4 regions of the Roseixanthobacter liquoris genome follow, and region 4 is predicted to be linked to each of the others. Evidence: riboswitches for the same ligand, from Rfam matches in the RefSeq annotation. Region 4 holds a riboswitch; each other region holds the start of a gene.
The links. Region 4 has a riboswitch for cobalamin ahead of V5F84_RS19550 (DUF1636 family protein). Riboswitches for the same ligand answer to the same signal wherever they lie in the genome.

Region 1 (3,188 bases), 1.3 Mb from region 4:
CCCGCGCGGCCCGGGCCTGAAGCGCCTGCGCGCGGCCGATCTCGCCGCCGTCGGCGGTCACGGCGGCATTGTTCGACATGTTCTGCGGCTTGAACGGTCGCACGCTCAGGCCGCGATTGGCGAAGGCGCGGGCAAGGCCGGCCACCAGCAGGCTCTTGCCCACGTCCGAGCCGGTGCCCTGGAACATCAGCGCTCGGGCGGCCATCAGAATTCGATGCCGGCCTGCGCCTTCACGCCGGCGGAGAAATGATGCTTCACCAAGCCCATCTCGGTCACGAGGTCGGCGGCTTCCAGAAGCTCCGGCTTGGCGTTGCGGCCGGTGACGACGACATGCAGGTCGCCCCGGCGGGCTTTCAGCGTCGCCACCACGTCGGCAAGGTCGAGATAGCCGTAGCGCAGGGCGATGTTCAGTTCGTCCAGCACGATCAGGGAGAGGGTTTCGTCGGCGAGCAGTTCGCGGGCCTTGTCGAACGCGCGGGCGGCGGCGGCGGTGTCGCGGGCGAGGTCCTGCGTCTCCCAGGTGAAGCCCTCGCCCATTGTGTGCCAGCGCACGCGATCGCCGAAGGCGGCGAAGGCGTCCTTCTCGCCGGTGTGCCAGGCGCCCTTGATGAATTGCACGACGCCCACTTTGCGGCCATAGCCGAGCATGCGCAGCGCCAGCCCGAAGGCCGCCGTGCTCTTGCCCTTGCCCGGCCCGGTGTGGACGATCAGCAAGCCCTTCTCCACGGTCTTCCCGGCCACCTCGGCGTCCTGCACCGCCTTGCGCTTGGCCATTTTTTCCCGATGGCGGGCGGCCTCGGCCGCGTCGGGGCCGGTTTCGGTTTCATCGCTCATCGAGGCGTGTCCTTCACGATCATCGGCAGCCCGGCCACCATGAAGATCACTTCATGGGCCAGGGCGGCCATGCGCTGGTTGAGCCGGCCGGCGGCGTCGCGAAACCGGCGGGCGAGGGCATTGTCCGGCACGATGCCGAGCCCCACTTCGTTGGCCACCATCACGCTGAGCCCGGCGCGGGCGGTGATCGCCGCGACGAGGCGATCTTCCTCCGCTGCGAGATCGTGTTCGGCCAGCATATGGTTGGTGAGCCACAAGGTGAGGCAATCCAGCAGCAGCGGCGTGTCGGGCGGCAGGACCCGGACGAGATCGGCGGCATCGAACGGCGCGTCGTGGGAGATCCAGCGCGCATCGCGCCGCGCCTGGTGCAGGCGGATGCGCTCGCTCATTTCGGCGTCGAAGGCCTGGGCCGTCGCCACATAAGCGAAGGGCGGCGCGGCCGCTTCCACCCGCTGCTCGGCATAGCGGCTCTTGCCCGAACGCGCGCCGCCGAGCACCAGCACGATCCGCCCCCGCGCATCGGCGATGATCGCGCTCAAGCCGAAACCTCGAAGCGCTCAGAGCAACGGAAACGCGGCGCCCTGGCCGCCGTGGGCCGACCGAACATCAAACCCTCTCCCTGGCCCTCCCACCGAGAGCCGGCACGTGGCGCCCGATGAACGGGCTTGGCGTCTTCGGCAGGTCTCCTGGCTCGCGGATCCGTGCGCCCCCGCCCTTCCCGAGGCTGGCCTCAGTGGTTCGCGGGTTTGCTCTCCGCCGACAGTTGCGGGGGCAGCCGCGGCATAAGGAGAAAACCTCCCGCACCGCGTTCCCTTTTGATCCCGAAGGAACCGACGACGCGCCGACTATAAGGCCACCGCCCGGCGTCGCAACCGCCCGCCCCTCGATCTCAGCTTCTGGCTTTCGCAACCAGCGTCGAGGTGGATTGGCCGGGCGTGAGATCGGCGAGCACCAGCTTTCCGCCATTGGCGATGACGATATCGGCGCCGACCACATCCTCGGGCTTGTAGTCCGCCCCCTTCACCAGCACGTCCGGCAGCAGGGCCGTGATGATTTCCAGCGGCGTGTCCTCCTCGAACAGGACCACCAGATCCACGCAGCGCATGGCGCCGATCACCCGCGCGCGCGCCGCCTCATCCTGGAGCGGACGGGTCGGCCCCTTCAGGCGGCGCACCGAGGCGTCGGTGTTGAGCCCCACCACCAGCCGGTCGCCCTGGGCTGCCGCCGCTTCCAGCATGCCCACATGGCCGGGATGCAGCAGATCGAAACAGCCGTTGGTGAAGACGATGCGCGCCCCGCTCGCCCGCCAGCGGTCGATGATGGCGCGCGCCTTGTCCCGCGCCACCAGGGCGCCCGCCGGCTCCAGCTGCGGCACCGAGCGATGCAGGGCGGCGGTGAGTTCCGCGCGCGTCACCACCGCCGTGCCCAGCTTGGCGACCGCGATGGCGGCGGCGGCATTGGCGACCGGAACGCTCGCTTCCAGGGCGAGGCCGCAGGCCAGCGACAAGGCGAGCGCGGCCAGCGCCGTATCGCCGGCGCCGGACACATCGAACACCTCGCGCGCCTCGGCCGGCACATGGAGCACGGTGCCGTTGCGGCGCCAGAGCGTCATGCCCTTTTCCGCCCGCGTCACCAGCACATCACCGCCGAACTGGGCGCTCGCCGCCTGTGCCGCATGCTCGGCGTCGGAATCGGTCTCGTCCGGCAGGCCGGTGGCCTCGCTCAATTCGCGCCGGTTGGGCGTCACCAAAGTCGCGCCGCGATAGGCCTCGAAGGTGCGGCGCTTGGGATCGACGATCACCGGCACACCGAGCGTCCGCGCCTCGGCCAGCACGGCGGCGACGACACGGTCGCCGAGCACGCCCTTGGCATAATCGGAGAGCACCACCACCCGGCAGCCGGCCATGGCGCGGCTTGCGGCGGCGATCAAGGCGTCCTCCACGGCGGCGGACGGCGGGGAAGACATCTCGGCATCGATGCGGACGATCTGCTGGCGCCCGCTCATCACCCGCGTCTTGGTGACGGTGGGGCGGGTGGCATCGACGACCAGGCCGGAGAGATCAATCAGCGCATAGGGGCCGAGCGCGGCGCGCAGCTGGTCGGCCTCCCCATCGGCCCCGACGAGCCCGACAAGGCGGATCGGCGCGCCCATGGCGGCGGCATTGGCGGCGACATTCGCCGCCCCGCCCGGCACGATGCGTTCCGCGCCATGCAGGAGGACGGGCACCGGCGCCTCGGGCGAGATGCGCGAAACCGAGCCGAGGATGTAGCGATCCACCATGACATCGCCGATGACGGCGAGCGGACCGGGCTTGGTATCAGGGAGCATGGTGCCGGTATCCTGGGACAAGATC
Region 2 (3,188 bases), 1.9 Mb from region 4:
CCGATGAAACCGGCATTTCGGAACGTTTCGGCGAAGTTCGGCAAAGAGGGTTTCGCCCGCGCGCCCGGCGCCGGCTACCTCTCGCCCCCCCCCCCCCAGCGCAGCGCCCCAGCCTCAGCGCAGCGCACTTGCCGGAGCGAGGCGGACGCCGCGGCGGGCGCGCAGGCTGCGCTCGGCGAGCGGGCCGAAGGCCAGTCCGAGGGTGGCCCACAGAACCGCCTGGATGCCCAGATTGGCGATCCGGAACTCCCACAGCAGCGCGGCCGAAAACTCCGCCGGCACTTCGTTGATGGTCGGCAGCACCGCCTGCACCAAAGCGATCGCCACCACATAGGCGAGGCCCGCAGCGACGGTGCCGTTCCAGGCGCCATAGCGCGCGGCCAGCCGGCGGGCGAGCAGCACGGCGCCCGCGAGCGCCACCAGCGAAGCCGCCAGCATCAGGAAGAACATCTGGGTGCGGAAGCCGATGGTCGCCCCATCGCCCACCGCCGGCGGATTGGCGGGATATTTCAGCGCCGGAACCAGCACGATGGCCAGGAATCCGCCCAGCGCCAGCAGCACCGCCGTGGCGCGCGGGGACAGCGGACCCACCCGCCCGAGCGCAAACGCGAACACGAGGGCGAAGATGCCACCCATGGCGGCGCCATAGACCACCATCCCCGTCATCAGGCCGAGGCCGGCCTGGGTGGACCGGCTGACGAGTTCTTCCTCGCCGCCGTGGGAATGGCCGGCCGCGGCGGGTTCCGGGGCGGCGGCATGCATATGCGTGCTGCCGTCGGCATGGACATGCGGCGTCGCCGCCGGGGATGCGGGAGCGGCGGCGGGCGCCGGCCCTTCCGCATGCGCTTCCTCGAAGGCGATGGCGCGAGCGACCGCCGGTTCACCGAAGACGCGCGCGAATCCAAAGGAGAGCAGGCCCGCGAGGACGCCGACAAGCATCCCGCGAAGCAGGAGAGACCCAACCATGTGCAAGCCCCCTCAGTGGCAGGGGAAGCCGAGAAGGTGGCGGGCGTCGTGCAGGTATTCGTGCACGTACATGCCGGGAATGAGAGAGGTCGCGCCCTGCTCGGCGCCGACGAAATAGAGCGCCAGCAGCATCAGCAAGCCGCCGAACACCGCCCAGGGGAGCAGCTCGCTGACGGAAATCGTCTGCGCACCGGCTTGGGTGGCGCCTTGGGCGCCGTGGGCGGAACCGGAAAGAAGGGCCTCGGCCATCATCTGTCTCCTGGGATTGCGCGTCCCGAAATCGAACGAAACCCTGCGGGCCGGGTCTGACTTGCGGCAGAGCCGGAATGGCTTGCCGCTTACAGTGGCGCGACCGTGTCGGATTCTCACCGACTTCCTCACCCGCAGCGAAGCATCGACACTATTGGCGTGCGGCCGGTTATGTCAAACAAACAATGTGGCAAACCGGGACCTTCCGGCGCGCCGGCCGCCGTTCCCTGTCCCCGCCCGATGCCGCGAGGTTGCCCCGTCGCCATGGCCAATCGCCTGACGCTGATCTGCCACGGTGCGACCGCCGCCATGCGGGCCGGCGCCTTTGCGCGCGACGAACCGCTGGAGCCGCGGGCCCTCGCGCGCACACAAAGCTGGCGCGGCCGGCTGCGGCGGCCGGATCGCGTGCTCGCCTCGCCGGCCCTGCGCGCCCGCGAGACCGCGCAGGCCCTGGGCTGGGAGGCCGAGGCCGATGGGGATCTGCGGGACTGGGAGTGTGGGCATTGGGCCGGCCTCACCTTCGCCGAGGTGGACTCCGCCTATCCCGGCGCGCTCGCCCTGTGGCGCGGCGCGCCGGGGGCCGCTCCCCATGGCGGCGAATCGCTCGAGGCCCTGCTGGCCCGCATGGGAGAATGGCTCGACGCCCAGCGCGGGGGCCATGGCCATCTGATCGCGTGCACCCACGCCGCACCGATCCGCGCCGTGCTGGTGCGCCTGCTCGATGCCCCGGCAGCGGCCTTCTGGCAGATCGACATCGCCCCGCTGAGCCTGACCGACCTGCGCACCGACGGACGGCGCTGGACCCTGCGCACCCTGGGCCAGCCTTTGGACGAGGCGCCCGACGCCTGACGCGCCGCGATGGGGAAAGATGCCGGAGCGGGCGGCACACCGGGCGGGAAGGCCCGCGAGCGACACGCGCCACGCGGTCCCTCCCGCGCGGCGCAATGACATGCCGCGCGCCCCGGCAAGGCGGGGAGGAAAGAGGAAAAAGAACACCCAAGGGCCGGCGGCGCCGCAAACCCGGCGCCGCCGGACTATTTCGGCCTGATCGGATCGGGTCCTCGCATCAGCCGGCCTTCTTGAACTTGGCCGCCTCTTCCGAACCGCCGGTGGCATTGCCGGCGCTGTAGGAATGAGCCCCCACGCCGGCGAGCTTGCCGCCGTCCACGATCAGATATTCGTCGCGGATCGGCCGGCCCTCGAAATAGCATTCCAGGATCTCGCGCGTGCCCGCCGCATAGCGCGTCTGGGCGGAGAGCGAGGTGCCGGAGATGTGGGGCGTCATGCCGTGGTGCGGCATGGTCCGCCAGGGGTGGTCCTGCGGCGCCGGCTGCGGGAACCACACGTCGCCCGCATAGCCGGCGAGCTGGCCGCCTTCGAGCGCGCGCACGATGGCGTCGCGGTCGCACAGTTTTCCGCGCGCCGTGTTGACCAGATAGGCGCCGCGCTTGAACAGCTTCAGCGTCTCCTCATTGATCATGTGCTCGGTCTCGGGATGCAGCGGGCAGTTCAGCGTGACCACGTCGCACACGCCGTACATCTTCTCGCGGCTGGCATGCCAGGTGAGGTTCAGCTCGGCCTCCACCTCGGCCGGCAGGCGGTGGCGGTCGGTATAATGCAGGTGCATGTCGAACGGCTTGAGGCGCCGCAGCACCGCAAGGCCGATGCGGCCGGCGGCCACCGTGCCCACATGCATGCCTTCCACGTCATAGGAGCGCGCGACGCAATCGGCGATGTTCCAGCCGCCCTTGCGCACCCAGTCGTGGGAGGGGAGATAATTGCGCACGAGGCCGAGGATCATCATCACCACGTGCTCGGCGACGCTGATGGAATTGCAATAGGTGACCTCGGCGACCGTGACCTTGGCGTCGATGGCGGCTTGCAGGTCCACATGGTCGGAGCCGATGCCGGCGGTGAGAGCCAGCTTCAGCTTGGGCGCCTTGGCGATGCGCTCTTTGGTGAGATAGGCCGGC
Region 3 (3,188 bases), 1.3 Mb from region 4:
GGGCTCGGCATGACCCTTTATTTCGCGTCCCAGGGCGCGGGCCGGCTCGGCTGGCCGCTCCTCGCCAGCCTGCTGCGGATGATCATCGCGACCGTCGGCGGCGCGCTGGTGCTTGCGGCCACCGGCTCCCTGCTCTGGCTGTTCGCGGTCTATGCCTTCGGGCTGTTAGCCTATGGTGCCGTGGTCGGCGTCTCCGTCGCCTCGGGTTCCTGGTTTCGCTGAAGGCATTATTTTCACGGTTTCACCCTGATCGCGCCCCACCGGGCCGGTTCATCGGAGCACATGATGCGCATTCTCGTGGTTGGTGCCGGCGCGACCGGCGGCTATTTCGGCGGTCGCCTCGCGCAGGCGGGACGGGACGTGACCTTCCTGGTCCGCCCGAGCCGCGCGGCGCGCCTGCGCGAGCGCGGGCTTGAGATCGTCAGCCCTCACGGCGGTGCGACGCTTCACCCCGCCATCGTGACTGCCGATGAGATCGCCCGGCCCTATGACCTCGTCCTGCTCTCGGTGAAGGCGTTCGCCCTCGATGCGGCGCTGGCCGACGTCGCTCCGGCCATCGGACCCGATACCATGATCCTGCCGGTGCTCAACGGCATGAGGCACCTGGATGTGCTCGCCGCGCGCTTCGGGGCGGAACGGCTGCTCGGCGGCGTCTGCAAGATCATGGGCCGGATCGATGAGGAGGGGCGCATCGTGCAGATGAGCCCGCTGCACGAACTGACCTATGGCGAAACCGACGGCACGCGCTCGCCGCGCATCACCGCCCTGGACGCAGTGATGCAGGGCGCCGGCTTCGACGCCCGCCTCTCGGACACCATCCTGCTCGACATGTGGGAGAAATGGGTCTTCCTCGCGAGCCTCGGCGCCACCACCTGCCTGATGCGCGGCAGCATCGGGGACGTGGCCGCCGCGGGCGGCAAGGCCGTCGCGCTCGCCATCGTCGGCGAATGCGCCGCCATCGCGCAGGCGGCGGGATACGGCCCGCGTCCCGCCTTCCTCGCCTGGACACAGGCGCAGCTGACGGCGGACGGCTCGCCCATGACCTCCTCCCTGTATCGCGACCTGAGCCAGGGCTATCCGGTGGAAGCCGACCAGATCATCGGCGACCTCGCCGCGCGCGCCCGGGCGTTCGCGCTTCCGGTGCCGCTGCTGGAGGCGGTTGGCGTTGCGCTGAAGCTGTACGAGAACCGGCGCGCGCCGGGCTGAGGCGCACAGCCCGGCCCATGCCGCTTGACGGTCCGAGCGCCCTGCGTCTACGGTTACGGCGACGGTTCCCCTTGGGGATCAAAAGGGAACGCGGTGAGTCGGCGCCTGGAAACAAGCGCTGGTCGAAGCCGCGGCTGCCCCCGCAACTGTAAGCGGCGAGTCCATCGTCATCAGCCACTGGGCCTTTGGCCTGGGAAGGCGACGATACGGACGCTGACCCGCGAGCCAGGAGACCTGCCGTCAGCCGTGGTCACGCGCGAGCACATTGGGCGGGGTGTCCTGATGGTGGTTGTTCCCTGCGGCGCTTGCGTCGCGCGGAGGCCTCGTTCGCGGTGACGGACCACTCGTCCCGCTGAGGCATTTATGCTTTCCGTTCCTGTTTTCCTTCCACGCGGCGCCGCGCGCGCCGCCGGCCGATCCGTCGTCGCAGCGCTGCTGCTTTCATCGGCCTCCGAATGGGCCTGCGCCCAATCGATGCCCGGCGGCGGCGCCCCGCAATCCATCGACCTGCCCGAGGTGGTGGTGAGCGCCACCGGCCTGCCGACGCCGGCGGACCAGGTGGCCTCCTCCGTCAGCGTGGTCACCGCCGAGGATATCGACCGCCAGCAATTGCGCACGGTTCCCCAAGTGCTCCAGTCGCTTCCGGGGCTGAATGTGGTGCAGACCGGCGGCCCCGGCGGGCAGACCTCGGTGTTTATCCGCGGCACCAATTCCAACCATGTGAAGGTGCTGGTGGACGGCATCGACGCGGGCAATCCCTCGACCCCCAACGGCGCCTTCGATTTCGGCCAATTGCTCGCCACCGACCTTGCCCGCATCGAGGTGCTGCGCGGCCCCCAGAGCGGCCTCTACGGCTCGGACGCCATCGGCGGCGTGATCTCGATCACCACCAAGAAGGGCGAGGGGCCGGCGAAGGTGTTCGGCTATGTGGAAGGCGGCGCGCTCGGCACCTTCAACCAGGCTGCGGCCCTCAGCGGCTCGACGGAAAAGGTCGGCTATTCCTTCAACGTCACCCATTTTTCCTCGACGGAAATCCCGGTGACGCCGCCCGGCATCGTGCCGCCCGGTTATCCGATCAACCCGAACGCCTATGACAACTGGACCTATTCGACCCGCCTCGATTTCCAGATGAGCGATGCGTTCGCAGTCAATTTTATCGCCCGCTACATCGACAGCCGGCTCGCCTACACGCCGGATGTCTATCCCCCGCCGCTGTACGAGGGCCTTCCCGCGGCCGAGCGCTCCACGAGCCTTGCCAGCATGTTCTTCACCAAGGGGGAAGGGGTGTGGACCGCCCTCGACGGCGCGCTGAACACCACCTTCGGCGTCAGCGCCATGACCACCTCAAACCCCACCACCGGGCCGAATGCCGATGTGAACGGCCAATATGAGGGCGACCGGCAGACCTATTATCTGCGCTCGAACCTCGCCTTCGCCCCCGGACAGAACCTTCTGGTGGGCGTGGAGCGGCGCAACGAGGCGATGACCTCGTCGACCCAATACACCGACCTTTCCGCCAGCACCGGCGACACCGGCGCCTATGCGGAACTCCAGGGGAAGCTGGGGGATCGGTTCTTCGGCGCCGCCAACATCCGCTTCGACAGCGACGATACGTTCGGCGACCATTCCACCTACCGCCTCGCGCCGGGCATTCTCATTCCCGAGACGGGGACCAAGCTGAAAGCCAGCTACGGCACCGGCTTCAAGGCGCCCTCGCTGTATCAGCTCTACGCTCCCGTCTACGGCAATGCGGGGCTGAAGCCGGAGGAAAGCACGGGCTATGACGCCGGCTTCGAGCAGGAGGCGTTCGGCGGGCGGGTGACCTTCGGCGCCACCTATTTCCACAACGACATCACCAACCTCATCAGTTACGACCCGGTCTCGTACCAGAACGTCAACATCTCCAGCGCGACGACGCAGGGCGCGGAAACCTTCGTCGCCTTCGCGGTCACCGACCGGCTGAAGCTGAGGGTGGACTACAC
Region 4 (3,188 bases):
CGCGTTCGAGGACGTGCTGGCCGACATCCACAAGCGCGACGCCCGCGATTCGCACCGCGCCGCCGCCCCGCTCACGATGGCGCAGGACGCGGTGCTGCTGGACACCACCCATCTCGGGGTGGAGGAGGCGCTGGCCGCCGCTTTGGAGATCATCGCCGGCCGGCCGGCGCCAGCCGGTGAACAGACCGGCGCCTGAGGCGAAACCACATCCCGCCGAACCGGTCCCCCTCCCCCCTTGCGGGGGAGGGCTGGGGAGGGGGGTGTCGGGAGGGGGGGCCGGCGCCGCCCGCCTCACGCCCGCAAGGACAGCGGGGAGATACCCCCCACCCTGCCCTCCCCCTCAAGGGGGGAGGGAGACAGCGGCACCGCTCCATGCGATTCCCCGTTCCGTGGGATGCCATGACGCGGCAGCGATCGCGTTCGCGGAGGCGCTGGCCGCTTTGGAGATCATCGCCGGCCGGCGGGCGCCCCCCCGGTGGACAGACGGGCGCCTGAGGCGAATCGACGTCCCGCCGAACCGGTCCCCCTCCCCCCTTGCGGGGGAGGGATGGGGAGGGGGGTGTCGGGGGAGGGTCCGCCGCCGCCGGTACCACACCTCCCCCGCCCGGCCAGCGGGGAGATACCCCCCACCCTGCCCTCCCCCTCAAGGGGGGAGGGAGACAGCGGCACCGCTCCATGCGATTCCCCACTCTGCGGAAATGCCGTGACGCGGCAGCGATCGCGTTCGCGGAGGCGCTGGCCGCCGCTTTGGAGATCATCGCCGGCCGGCCGGCGCCAGCCGGTGAACAGACCGGCGCCTGAGGCGAAACCACATCCCGCCGAACCGGTCCCCCTCCCCCCTTGAGGGGGAGGGCTGGGGAGGGGGGTGTCGGGGGAGAGGTCCGGCGCCGCCGGTACCACACCTCCCGGACAGCGGGGAGATACCCCCCACCCTGCCCTCCCCCTCAAGGCGGGAGGGAGCGGCACCGCTCGATGTGGCTCCCCATTCTGCGGGAATGCCATGACGCGGCAGCGATCGCGTTCGCGGAGGCGCTGGCCGCCGCTTTGGAGATCATCGCCGGCCGGCGGACGCCAGCCGGTGGACAGACGGGCCCCTGAGGCGAATCGACGTCCCGCCGAACCGGTCCCCCTCCCCCCTTGCGGGGGAGGGCTGGGGAGGGGGGTGCCGGGGGAGGGGTCCGGCGCCGCCGGTACCACACCTCCCCCGCAAGGACAGCGGGGAGATACCCCCCACCCTGCCCTCCCCCTCAAGGCGGGAGGGAGCAGCGGCACCGCTCGATGTGGCTCCCCATTCTGCGGGAATGCCGTGACGCGGCAGCGATCGCCTTCGAGACGGCGCTGGCCGCCGCTTTGGAGATCATCGCCGGCCGGCGGGCGCCCCCCGGTGGACAGACGGGCGCCTGAGGCGAATCGACGTCCCGCCGAACCGGTCCCCCTCCCCCCTTGCGGGGGAGGGCTGGGGAGGGGGGTGTCGGGGGATGTCGGAGGAGAGGTCCGGCGCCGCCGGCACCACACCTTCCCCGCAAAGGCCAGCGGGGAGATACCCCCCACCCTGCCCTTCCCCTCAAGGGGGGAGGAGGAAAGCGGCGGCGACCGGGGCGCGGCGTGTCGATCGACCCCGGCCGGCTGAGGCGCGGCCCCCCGCTTCATTGACTTCGCGCCGGAGCGGCTCTTAAGTGTCGGCGTCGATGGTCCCGGTTCGGGCGGCTTGCCGCTTCCGCCGGGTGAAAAGGGAATGCGGTCGCGTCCGGGTTTTCCGGGCGATAGCCGCAGCTGCCCCCGCAACTGTAGGCGGTGAGTTCCGGCCGAAAAGCCACTGGGAGACGGGCCTTGCGCCGCTTCCGGGAAGGCGGCCGCGAACGGCGATCCGCGAGCCAGGAGACCTGCCACCGACAGGAACGCGCGCCGGGCGGGGTGCCCTGGCATGGCGATTCTTCTGTGGCACGCGGTTGCGGGCCGCGCGCACCCATGGAAAGCGGCGTGGAGCGACCTGCCAACGACGATGCGCCTTTCGCGGCGAGCGACACGACGGTGCAAGGCGACACGACGGCGCGAAGCGGCCGCCCCGCCGAGGCGCCGGCGCGCGAAACCCTGCGCGTCGCCAGCATTCCCGCCGTGACCCTGTTCGTCTGCACCACCTGCCGCCTCGCCGGCGCCGACCCGCAGGCCGACCCGGCCGGCGCGGCGCTCGCGCGGGACGCGATCCTTGCCGCGGCCAATGGTGGGGCAACCGGCGCCGCCGGCGCGATCGCGGTGAAGGAGGTGCGCTGCCTCTCCAATTGCAAGCGCGCGCTCTCCGCCGCCTTGGTGCGCACCGGCGGATGGTCCTACGTGTTCGGCGATCTTTCCCCCGACAGCGCCGCCGACCTTTTGACCGGTGCCGCGCTCTTCGCCACCTCCACCGACGGCATCCTGCCCTGGCGCGGACGCCCCGACAGCCTCAAGCGCGGCATGATCGCCCGCATCCCTCCCATGAGCTTTTCCGAGGACCAGCGATGACCTCTCTCGCCCGCATCCCCTGCACCATCGTCACCGGCTTCCTCGGCGCGGGGAAGACCACCCTGATCCGCCACATCCTGGAGAATGCCCAGGGCAAGCGCCTCGCCGTGATCGTCAACGAGTTCGGCGACGTGGGCATCGACGGGGAGATTCTGAAGGGCTGCGGCATCGAGAGCTGCCCGGAGGATAATATCGTCGAGCTGGCCAACGGCTGCCTGTGCTGCACCGTGGCGGACGATTTCGTGCCGGCGCTGGACCTCATCTTGTCCCGCACGCCGCGCGTGGACCACATCCTGATCGAGACCTCCGGCCTTGCCCTGCCCAAGCCCCTGGTGCAGGCGTTCCAATGGCCAGCGATCAAGAGCCGCGTCACGGTGGACGGCGTGGTGGCGGTGGTGGACGGCCCGGCGCTCGCCGCCGGCCGGGTCGCCGACGACATGGCCGCCCTCGCCGCCCAGCGCGCCGCCGACGACACGCTCGACCATGACGACCCGGTGGAAGAAGTGTTCGAGGACCAGATCGCCTGCGCCGATCTGATCATCCTCTCCAAGGCGGACCTGCTGGACGCGGCCGGCGCCGCGACCGCCGATGCCCGCATCGCGCAGGCCCTGCCGCGCGCCGTGAAAGTGGTGCGCGCCGCCGGTGGCAAGGTGGATGCAGCCATCCTGCTCGGCCTCGGCATCGGCACG

Region 1: linked by a shared signal. The riboswitch ahead of cobU (bifunctional adenosylcobinamide kinase/adenosylcobinamide-phosphate guanylyltransferase) and the one ahead of V5F84_RS19550 (DUF1636 family protein) in region 4 are both predicted to bind cobalamin.
Region 2: linked by a shared signal. The riboswitch ahead of V5F84_RS06095 (CbtB domain-containing protein) and the one ahead of V5F84_RS19550 (DUF1636 family protein) in region 4 are both predicted to bind cobalamin.
Region 3: linked by a shared signal. The riboswitch ahead of V5F84_RS03610 (TonB-dependent receptor plug domain-containing protein) and the one ahead of V5F84_RS19550 (DUF1636 family protein) in region 4 are both predicted to bind cobalamin.

Annotation. Positions count from the first base shown of each region.
Region 1 is NZ_CM195537.1:3,009,419-3,012,606, forward strand. Features, by position in the region: gene V5F84_RS13470 (cobyric acid synthase) at 1-205, opposite strand, end outside; gene cobO (cob(I)yrinic acid a,c-diamide adenosyltransferase) at 205-834, opposite strand; gene cobU (bifunctional adenosylcobinamide kinase/adenosylcobinamide-phosphate guanylyltransferase) at 831-1,373, opposite strand; cobalamin riboswitch at 1,494-1,684, opposite strand; gene rfaE1 (D-glycero-beta-D-manno-heptose-7-phosphate kinase) at 1,724-3,163, opposite strand.
Region 2 is NZ_CM195537.1:1,346,420-1,349,607, reverse strand. Features, by position in the region: gene V5F84_RS06100 (CbtA family protein) at 115-966, opposite strand; gene V5F84_RS06095 (CbtB domain-containing protein) at 979-1,215, opposite strand; adenosylcobalamin (AdoCbl) riboswitch at 1,216-1,369, opposite strand; gene V5F84_RS06090 (histidine phosphatase family protein) at 1,480-2,064, shown strand; gene V5F84_RS06085 (NAD-dependent formate dehydrogenase) at 2,282-3,188, opposite strand, start outside.
Region 3 is NZ_CM195537.1:806,305-809,492, reverse strand. Features, by position in the region: gene V5F84_RS03620 (MATE family efflux transporter) at 1-222, shown strand, start outside; gene panE (2-dehydropantoate 2-reductase) at 286-1,206, shown strand; cobalamin riboswitch at 1,253-1,462, shown strand; gene V5F84_RS03610 (TonB-dependent receptor plug domain-containing protein) at 1,570-3,188, shown strand, end outside.
Region 4 is NZ_CM195537.1:4,330,098-4,333,285, forward strand. Features, by position in the region: gene cmk ((d)CMP kinase) at 1-196, shown strand, start outside; gene V5F84_RS19545 (hypothetical protein) at 1,279-1,404, shown strand; cobalamin riboswitch at 1,673-1,905, shown strand; gene V5F84_RS19550 (DUF1636 family protein) at 1,981-2,499, shown strand; gene cobW (cobalamin biosynthesis protein CobW) at 2,496-3,188, shown strand, end outside.